Maricaulis maris: one gene and its partner. The protein of the gene in region 1 interacts with the protein of each later gene in a pairwise test. Links are inferred from orthologs where the notes say so. Each region holds a gene or a part of one and is shown on either strand. Other genes may lie near its edges.

What was found. The genes of interacting proteins can lie anywhere in the genome.
Region 2: the proteins of AAA969_RS12125 (region 1) and ndk interact in binary tests that used the Escherichia coli proteins (3 or more experiments, as listed by UniProt). The link is inferred for Maricaulis maris from one-to-one orthologs.

Annotation. Positions count from the first base shown.
Region 1 is NZ_AP027270.1:2,547,335-2,551,597, forward strand. What follows is about bases 965-3,722. They hold AAA969_RS12125 (5-formyltetrahydrofolate cyclo-ligase), read right to left. Parts: upstream 2,756-3,722; coding sequence 2,174-2,755; downstream 965-2,173. Other genes in these bases: ahcY (adenosylhomocysteinase), read left to right, coding at 965-1,655; AAA969_RS12120 (hypothetical protein), read right to left, coding at 1,740-2,150; AAA969_RS12135 (cell division protein ZapA), read right to left, coding at 2,952-3,377; AAA969_RS12140 (DUF4164 family protein), read right to left, coding at 3,382-3,722. Also shown: metK (methionine adenosyltransferase), read left to right, coding at 1-164; more of ahcY, read left to right, coding at 246-964; more of AAA969_RS12140, read right to left, coding at 3,723-3,819; AAA969_RS12145 (hypothetical protein), read left to right, coding at 3,891-4,263. UniProt on the Escherichia coli protein: Involved in the removal of 5-formyltetrahydrofolate.
Region 2 is NZ_AP027270.1:1,263,620-1,267,850, forward strand. Bases 445-3,170 are described here. They hold ndk (nucleoside-diphosphate kinase), read left to right. Parts: upstream 445-1,459; coding sequence 1,460-1,882; downstream 1,883-3,170. Other genes in these bases: AAA969_RS05855 (ABC-F family ATP-binding cassette domain-containing protein), read right to left, coding at 445-1,342; AAA969_RS05865 (type 1 glutamine amidotransferase domain-containing protein), read left to right, coding at 2,089-2,763; AAA969_RS05870 (IS5 family transposase), read left to right, coding at 2,836-3,170. Also shown: more of AAA969_RS05855, read right to left, coding at 1-444; more of AAA969_RS05870, read left to right, coding at 3,171-3,633; AAA969_RS05875 (adenosine deaminase), read left to right, coding at 3,773-4,231. UniProt on the Escherichia coli protein: Major role in the synthesis of nucleoside triphosphates other than ATP. The ATP gamma phosphate is transferred to the NDP beta phosphate via a ping-pong mechanism, using a phosphorylated active-site intermediate.

The DNA.
Region 1 (4,263 bases):
TGGCAGACCTGTCACCGCGCGGCATTCGAACGAAGCTTCAGCTGAACCGCCCGATCTATGCGCGCACAGCGGCCTATGGCCACTTTGGCCGTACACCAACCGACGATGGCGGCTTTTCATGGGAGCGCACCGATCTCGCCGATCAGCTGCGCGGCCTACTCTAAACACCTCAATCACTTTGGGCCGGCGATGTCGGCCCAAACCCCAACACACCAATACTGCCCAAAAAGAAGGACCTGATGGTCATGACGCAATTTGCTGCGGACAAACCCTATGTCGTGAAAGACATGTCGCTGGCCAAATGGGGCCGGATCGAATTCGACATGGCCGAGATTGAGATGCCGGGCCTGATGGCCTTGCGCGAAGAATACAAGGACGCGCAGCCGCTCAAGGGCGCGCGCATTGCCGGCTCGCTGCACATGACCGTGCAGACGGCGATCCTGATCGAGACGCTGACCGCTCTGGGTGCTGAAGTGCGGTGGGCCTCGTGCAACATCTTCTCGACCCAGGACCACGCCGCCGCCGCGATTGCCGAGACCGGCGTGCCGGTCTTCGCGACCAAGGGTGAGACGCTTGAGGAATACTGGGACTATGCCGACGCCATCTTCCATTGGCCGAACGGCGAAACCGCCAACATGATCCTCGATGATGGTGGCGACGCGACCATGTATCTGATCCTCGGCGAAAAGGCGGAGGCCGATCCGTCCATCCTCAATCACCCGAAGTCGGAAGAGGAAACCTTCCTCTTCGCCCAGATCAGGAAGCGCATTGCTGCCTCCCCGGGCTGGTTCGCCAAGGCAAAGGCCGCGATCAAGGGTGTATCGGAAGAAACCACCACCGGCGTGATGCGTCTCTACCAGATGCACAAGCGCGGCGAGCTGCCCTTCCCGGCGATCAATGTGAATGACAGCGTCACCAAGTCGAAATTCGACAATCGCTATGGCTGCCGCGAAAGCCTCGTCGACGCGATCCGTCGCGGCACCGATGTGATGATGGCCGGCAAGAAGGCCGTCGTCTGCGGTTATGGCGATGTGGGCAAGGGCTCCGCCGAATCGCTCGCGGGCGCCGGCGCCCGCGTCTATGTCACCGAGATCGACCCGATCTGCGCCCTGCAGGCCTGCATGGATGGCTTCGAGGTCGTCCGCCTGAATGACGTGGTCGGCGACATGGACATCTTCGTCACCGCGACCGGCAACAAGGACATCATCACCGTCGACCACATGCGCGTGATGAAGGACATGGCGATCGTCTGCAATATCGGCCACTTCGACAACGAGATTCAGGTCGAGAGCCTGAAGAATTTCAAGTGGACCAATGTGAAGCCGCAGGTCGACCTGGTCGAATTCCCGGAAGGCAACCGCATCGTTCTGCTGTCGGAAGGCCGCCTGGTGAACCTCGGCAATGCCACCGGCCACCCGAGCTTCGTGATGTCTGCCAGCTTCACCAACCAGACGCTGGCCCAGATCGAACTCTGGACCAAGGGCGAGAACTATTCGAACGAGGTCTACATCCTGCCCAAGCACCTCGACGAAAAGGTCGCCGCACTGCACCTCGACAAGCTCGATGCCAAGCTGACCGTGCTTTCGGAAGACCAGGCCGATTATATCGGCATCCCGCAAGCCGGCCCGTTCAAGGCCGAGCATTACCGCTACTAGGCCAGCGACCAGGCCAGCGCCGAGGCCTGTCCGGCATGCACAGCAAACGCCCCGGTTCCACGAGCCGGGGCGTTTTTGGTCCGGCTATTCGGTAATCGGCAGGCAGTTGCAGGCGGCTGCGGACGTCCAGTCCAGCCGGATCCAGCAAAGCGCCGTCTCGCGATCATGAAATTGCCCGACCTTCCGGCCGAGCGAGTGGGCGACGGTGGCCACGATCATCGACACGGTCTCCTGGTCCTCGGCGCGACCAACGAAGCCGAGCTTGGTGCCGGGAAGAAGGTCATCGACAAGGCCCTGGACGTTATCGATGATTTCAACCGGCGGCGCCTCGATCGAGGCGTCTGTAATGTCGATAATGGCGCCGCGCACGGAATTGGCATTCGCCACCGCCTTCAACTCGAGACGGGATGCCCTGATTTCATCACCGCTGACGACGCCGATATGGATCAGGCAGGCTGCATGATTGGCGGGAACATGTGTGACGGTGAAAGTCATTGCGTGCCGGCTTGCTCCCCTGATCAGGCTCGTTCATCCCGAAAATCGTACACTTCAGCATCCGTGACCAGCCCATCCAATGGCTCATCATGAGCTTGGGCGGGAAGCTCGGCAACCATTTGACAATCGAAAGCCAGACCGATCGCGAGGATGGGGCCGGTCGCACGCAGAGCGGCCAGCGTGTAGTCATAATACCCTTTGCCGAAGCCAAGCCGGTTACCGGCCCGGTCGCAAGCAAGCAGCGGAACCAGGACCAGACCCGGGTGACACTCCGGCTGGCTTGAAAGCGGCTCGAAGACGCCCATGCCGCGCCGCTCCAGCGCGTCACCCTTCCGGTAGGCGCGGAATGTCAGCGGACGCCCCGGCCCCTCGACCACGGGAAGACACAGCCGGGCTCCACCGGTGACAAGACGCTCCATGAGCGGGCGGGGGTCGATTTCGCCGGCAAGCGGCCAGTAGCCGGCCACGACGCCACCGGGTGACGGCAGCCAATGGTCCGGAAATCGGGAGGCGAGCGCCCGCCCCGCATCCGGCGATACCAAGCCGGCTTCACGACGCCGCTCCAGCATGCGGGACCGCAGCGCGGGCTTGTCCGTGGAAATCATGTGGCGGCTCCACTCGCGCCGTTAGAGCGTGTATATCCCCACAAACCCGACTGTTCAGGTGGGCACCACTTGAACGGGACCAGGGTCCCAGACAGAGGCAGTTCCCTCGTGGAGGTGTACGGTCCGCAGGATAAACGCTCCAGTCGAACGCAGCAGATAACCGCCACCCCCTATGTGGGGCCGAATGGGCCGAAGCTCAAGCGTCGGCTTCGGCAAGTGCGTCATTCTGCGCAGACAGGATTTCATCGTCATCCGCATCGAGCTCACCGGTTTCCATCGCCCCGGCGAAACGCTCCATCCGGGCAGCCAGCCGGTTGAGCTGGTCGGTCAGACGCGTGCGGGCTTCGGCATGCAGGCTGGCGGCGCCGTGATTTTCGTGCCGCAGGCGTTGCAACTGGCCCTCGAGGCTCTCGATGCGACCGTCGGACTCCCGCAAATCGTCGACAAGAATGAGCGACGCCATCAGCAATAGCCGCAAATCACCGATCTGGCCGACCTGGCCCGAAATTTCCGAGACGCGCTTGTCGAGGCTTGCCGCGAGCTCGCGAAGATAAGCTTCCTGACCCTCTTCGCAACCGATGGTGAAGTCCCGACCATTGAGAGTGACGGTCACGCGCGACATCGGCTCAGTCCTCCCCACGGAGAAGATCACGGAGTTCGGTTATCGCGCCATCCAGCGCGTCTGACGCAAACTGTGCCGCCTCCTGCAAAGCGGCCTCGCGACCGCGCGCCTCGTCCAGCGCTTCGGCGAGGTGGGCGCGATCAACATCGGCGTCCCGTGCTTCGATCGCGGCAAGCTCGGCCCGCTTTACCCGCGACCGCATGGACCGCGCTGCACCCTCCACGCGCGTCATGGCGCCGTCCAGCCGTGCGATCACAGCCTCCAGGGCATCTTCAGGCATATCCGGACGCACGTTCATGCGCTGAGAATCAACTGTGTCGCGGCAAAGTTCAAGTTCTTGATCAACTTCATCCCCTGCGGCATTGAGTTCATATCCCTTCATGGCGGTGAAAAGGGGCCAAATCGAGGTGCCGCGGCCGGTCGGCCTGCCGCCGGGCATCATTTGACGCTTGTGTCCTGACAGTCCACAAGGTCAAAGCTTTACAGCGCTCGAACCAAAGGCGATTTCGACAGATGCTTTCCCTTCCCGACTGGGCATTCTACCCGATCGCGACCGCAGCGGCTGCCGCCATGATTGCCGCGGCCATGAGCTTTGGGGACACCGATCACCGCACACCGGAGGAGATTCGCGCTGAGGGCCTGATCTATGAGGGCGAACGCCTGGCGGGGATGACACTGGGAAATGGTCTCACTATCGAATTCCTCACTGAGGACGGCTCGCAGTTTGCCCGCATTGCCGCAGCCCGCGGTCCCTTGGACGGCCTCCAGTCGGCGGGTGCGTTTTTCACGCTGTCACCAGACGAGATCGAAGCGTTTCAGGGGCACCGCCTGCGAGTGACTTACACACTCCGGGCAACCCCGGACCAGGGGGCTGAACAGACCCTCC
Region 2 (4,231 bases), 1.3 Mb from region 1 along the record:
GGCCTTCAAACGTGATCAGGTTGAAAAGCAGCCGCGCCTTCTCACCGCCTGACAGCGTGTCTGCGGGTGTCTCCTGGCGGTCACCGGGCAGGCCGAATGTGGCCAGCCGGGCCCGGCGCTGGGCCTCGGTCGCATCCGGCATCAGCTCGATGATGTGCTGGTAGGCCGACATGTCCGGCGACAGGCTGTCGATCTGGTGCTGCGCGAAATAGGCGATCTGCATCTTCTTGTGCTTGCGCAGATGCCCCTCGAGTGGATCGAGCCGGTCGCACAGCAGCTTGGCCATGGTCGACTTGCCGGCGCCATTGCGGCCGAGAATGCCGATCCGGTCCTCGGTATCGATATTGAGAGTGACGTCGCGCAGCACCGGCTTGCCGGGCGCATAGCCGGCCTGCAGGTCGACCATGCGCACAATGGGCGGTGCCATGCGGCGCTGCGGGCTGGGGAAGTTGAAGGGCGCCACCGGGTCCTCGACCTGGGTCGCCACGATCTGCATTTTCTCCAGCCGTTTGACCCGGGACTGGGCCTGTTTGGCCTTGGAGGCCTTGGCCTTGAAGCGGTCGACGAAGGATTGCAGGTGTCGTCGCTCGACCTCCTGCTTCTCGACCATCTTCATCTGCAGGCGCTGTTTTTCCGCCAGCGCCTTCTCGAAATCATCATAGCCGCCGTCCCAGACGGTCAGCTTGCCGTTCTTGAGGTGGGCAATCTTCTGCATGGCCCCGTTCAGCAGGTCGCGATCGTGGGAGATCACCAGCACGGCGCCGGGGAAGGTCTTGAGATAGCTCTGCAGCCACATCACGCCTTCCAGGTCGAGATAATTGGTCGGCTCGTCGAGCAGCAGCAGGTCGGGCCGGGCAAACAGGGTTGCTGCGAGGGCAACGCGCATGCGCCAGCCGCCGGAGAATTCCCGGCACGGACGGCGCTGTTCCTCGCCGGTAAAGCCCAGCCCGGCCAGGATAGAGCCGGCGCGGGCTTCCGCGGTATGGCTGTCGATGTCGGCGAGCCGGGTCTGGATCTCGGCAATGCGGTTGGGCTCGGTCGCGGTCTCCGCTTCCGCCAGCAGGGCGGCGCGTTCGTGATCGGCAGCCATGACGACATCAATCAGCGCGTCATCTCCGCCCGGCGCTTCCTGGGCGACCGATCCGACACGAACGCCTTTTTGCACGCGCGCCTCACCGCCTTCCGAAGCGATCTCGCCGCGGATCAGGCGGAACAGCGTCGATTTGCCGGTCCCGTTCCGTCCCACCAGACCCATCTTGGTCTTGGCCGGCAGGAAGAGGGTCGCCTGATCGAAGAGCATCCGCCCTTCAATGCGATAGGTGAGGTCATTGATGTGCAACATGGGAGAAGCCGCGTAGCGCGGCTTGTGGTGCCGCGCAAGCGCCGCTATAAGCCGCGCGAATCCACAGGCCGGGTGTGTGCCCGGACAATCACAGTTTCAGTCTCAAGGACTTCTCTCATGGCGATCCAACGCACCTTCTCCATCATCAAGCCTGACGCCACTGCCCGTAACCTCACCGGCGCCATCAACGCCAAGATCGAGGAAGCCGGTCTGCGCATCATCGCCCAGAAGCGCATCCATCTGTCGCGCGAGCAGGCCGAAGGTTTCTATGGCGTCCACAAGGAGCGTCCCTTCTTCAACGACCTCGTCACCTTCATGATTTCCGGCCCGGTCGTGGTCCAGGTTCTCGAAGGCGAAGATGCGATCGCCACCTACCGCAAGGTGATGGGTGCGACCAATCCGGAGCAGGCTGATGCCGGCACGATCCGCAAGGAATTCGCCGAGTCGATCGAAGCCAATTCGGTGCACGGTTCCGACGCGCCGGAAACCGCTGCCGAAGAAATCCCCTTCTTCTTCTCGGACGACGAAATCGTCGGCTAAACCGGGCGCGATACCAAGACAGGAAGGCCCGGCGCTTGCGTCGGGCCTTTTTCTTTGCCGGTTGTCCAAGTGGATCGGACTCAGGTCGGGCCCTTGAACTGCACCGAGGTCAGGCGCACCTGCAAGCCATGGCCGACGCGCCCGATAATCGCGGCGCCGCCGCGCCGGGCGAACGCTAATTCCCAAACCCCAATGGAGACGATGTGATGAAAATCCTGATGGTGCTGACCTCGCACGACAAGCTCGGTGACACGGGCGAGAAAACCGGCTTCTGGCTGGAAGAGTTTGCGGCGCCCTATTACGTCTTCAAGGATGCCGGTGCCGAGATCGTGCTGGCCTCGCCGGCCGGCGGCCAGCCACCGCTCGATCCCAAGAGCGACGCCGAGGACTCCCAGACCGAAGCCACCAAGCGCTTCAAGGCCGATGAGGCGTCCAACAAGGCCCTCGCCACGACCCACAAGCTGGCCGATATCACCACGGACGGGATTGACGCCATTTTCTACCCCGGTGGCCATGGGCCGCTCTGGGACCTCGCCGAGAACGCGGACAGCAAGCGCCTGATCGAGGCCTTTGCCGCTGCCGACCGTCCGGTCGGCGCGGTCTGTCATGCCCCCGCCGTCTTCCGGCACACCAAGGGCAGCGACGGCAAGCCGCTGGTCAGCGGCAAGCGGGTCACCGGCTTCACCAATAGCGAGGAAGCCGCGGTCGGACTGACCGATGTTGTCCCCTTCCTGGTCGAGGACATGCTCACCGAGAATGGCGGCCATTACGAAAAGGGCGATGACTGGGCCAGCTTCGTGCTTGTCGACGGCAAGCTGGTGACCGGCCAGAACCCGGCATCATCCGAAGCGGCCGCCGAAAAACTTCTCGGCCTGCTTTAGGTCATAAACTCATAAACGGGATTCCGTTTTTTGCCGAAGCCTGATTCAACCTCCTTGAGGAGGATTTGGATCATGGGCCGTCGTCGTTACGAACTGACCGATTTCGAGTGGTCGATCATCGAACCCTTGCTGCCGAACAAGCCACGCGGGGTGCCGCGCGTGGACGACCGCAAGGTGATCAACGGGATTTACTGGCGCCTGCGCACCGGCTCGCCCTGGGCGGAGATCCCCGAGCGCTACGGTCCGGCGACGACCTGCTACAACCGGTTCGTCCGATGGCGCAAGCTGGGTGTCTGGGATCGGATATTCGACGCGGTTACAGCCGCTTACGACGGCGACATCCAGATGATCGACAGCTCTTCGATCCGCGTTCACCAGCATGGGGCGAACGCAAAAAGGGGTCCGCACGCCGCCGCGAGAGACACCCCTGACACCCGATGCATGGGGCGCTCGCGAGGCGGGCTGACCACGAAAATCCATGCGCTTGTGGATGCCAACGGCCTACCCGTCGCCCTCAAGCTCACCCCCGGCCAGGCTCATGACGGACGCAGCGCCACCGACATGCTCGACGGCATCGGCGAAGGCCAGATCCTGCTGGCCGATCGGGCCTATGATTCCGACGCGTTGCGCGTCTCGCTCAAGGCCCGTGGCGCATGGGGATGCATCAAGCCGATGCCGAACCGCAAGAACATCCCCAGCTTCAGCGCCTTCCTTTACCGGCAGCGCAATCTCGTCGAGCGCTTCTTCAGCAAGATCAAACACTTCCGGGCCATCGCCACGCGCTTCGAAAAACACGCCGAGAACTATCTCGCCGCCGTCAAACTCGCCGCCATCCAAATCTGGCTTCGATTTTATGAGTCGGTGACCTAGTCTGAGCGAGGCCGGGGCGGGTATTTCTCCGCCCCGGCTGTCGGCCCGGCACCGTCCAGCCGCAGTGCTGCTGAACCAGCGCTTGCGCCACGGCGCGGGCACGAGGACCATGGTGCATCCCCAGACGCAGGAGCCCGCCATGACTGATCTCGCCCGCCTTGTTCAAGCCCTGCCCAAGGCCGAGCTGCACCTGCATCTGGAAGGCTCGCTCGAGCCCGAACTCATGTTCGAGTTGGCGCAGCGCAACGGGATCGAAATTCCCTACGCGTCGGTCGAGGACATCCGCGCGGCCTATGATTTCTCCAATCTCCAGGATTTTCTCGACGTCTATTATGTCGGCATGAATGTGCTGATTACCGAGGCTGACTTCTTTGATCTGACCTGGGCCTATCTAAAGCGCGTCCACGCCGAGAATGTCCGCCATGTCGAGATATTCTTCGATCCGCAGGGCCATACTGATCGCGGCATCGCCTTTGCCACGGTGGTCGACGGTATCACCCGCGCCCTCGATCAGGCGAAGGCCGAGCTGGGCATCACCTCAAAGCTGATCCTGTGTTTCCTGCGTCACCTCTCCGAGGAGGCGGCTTTCGAGACACTG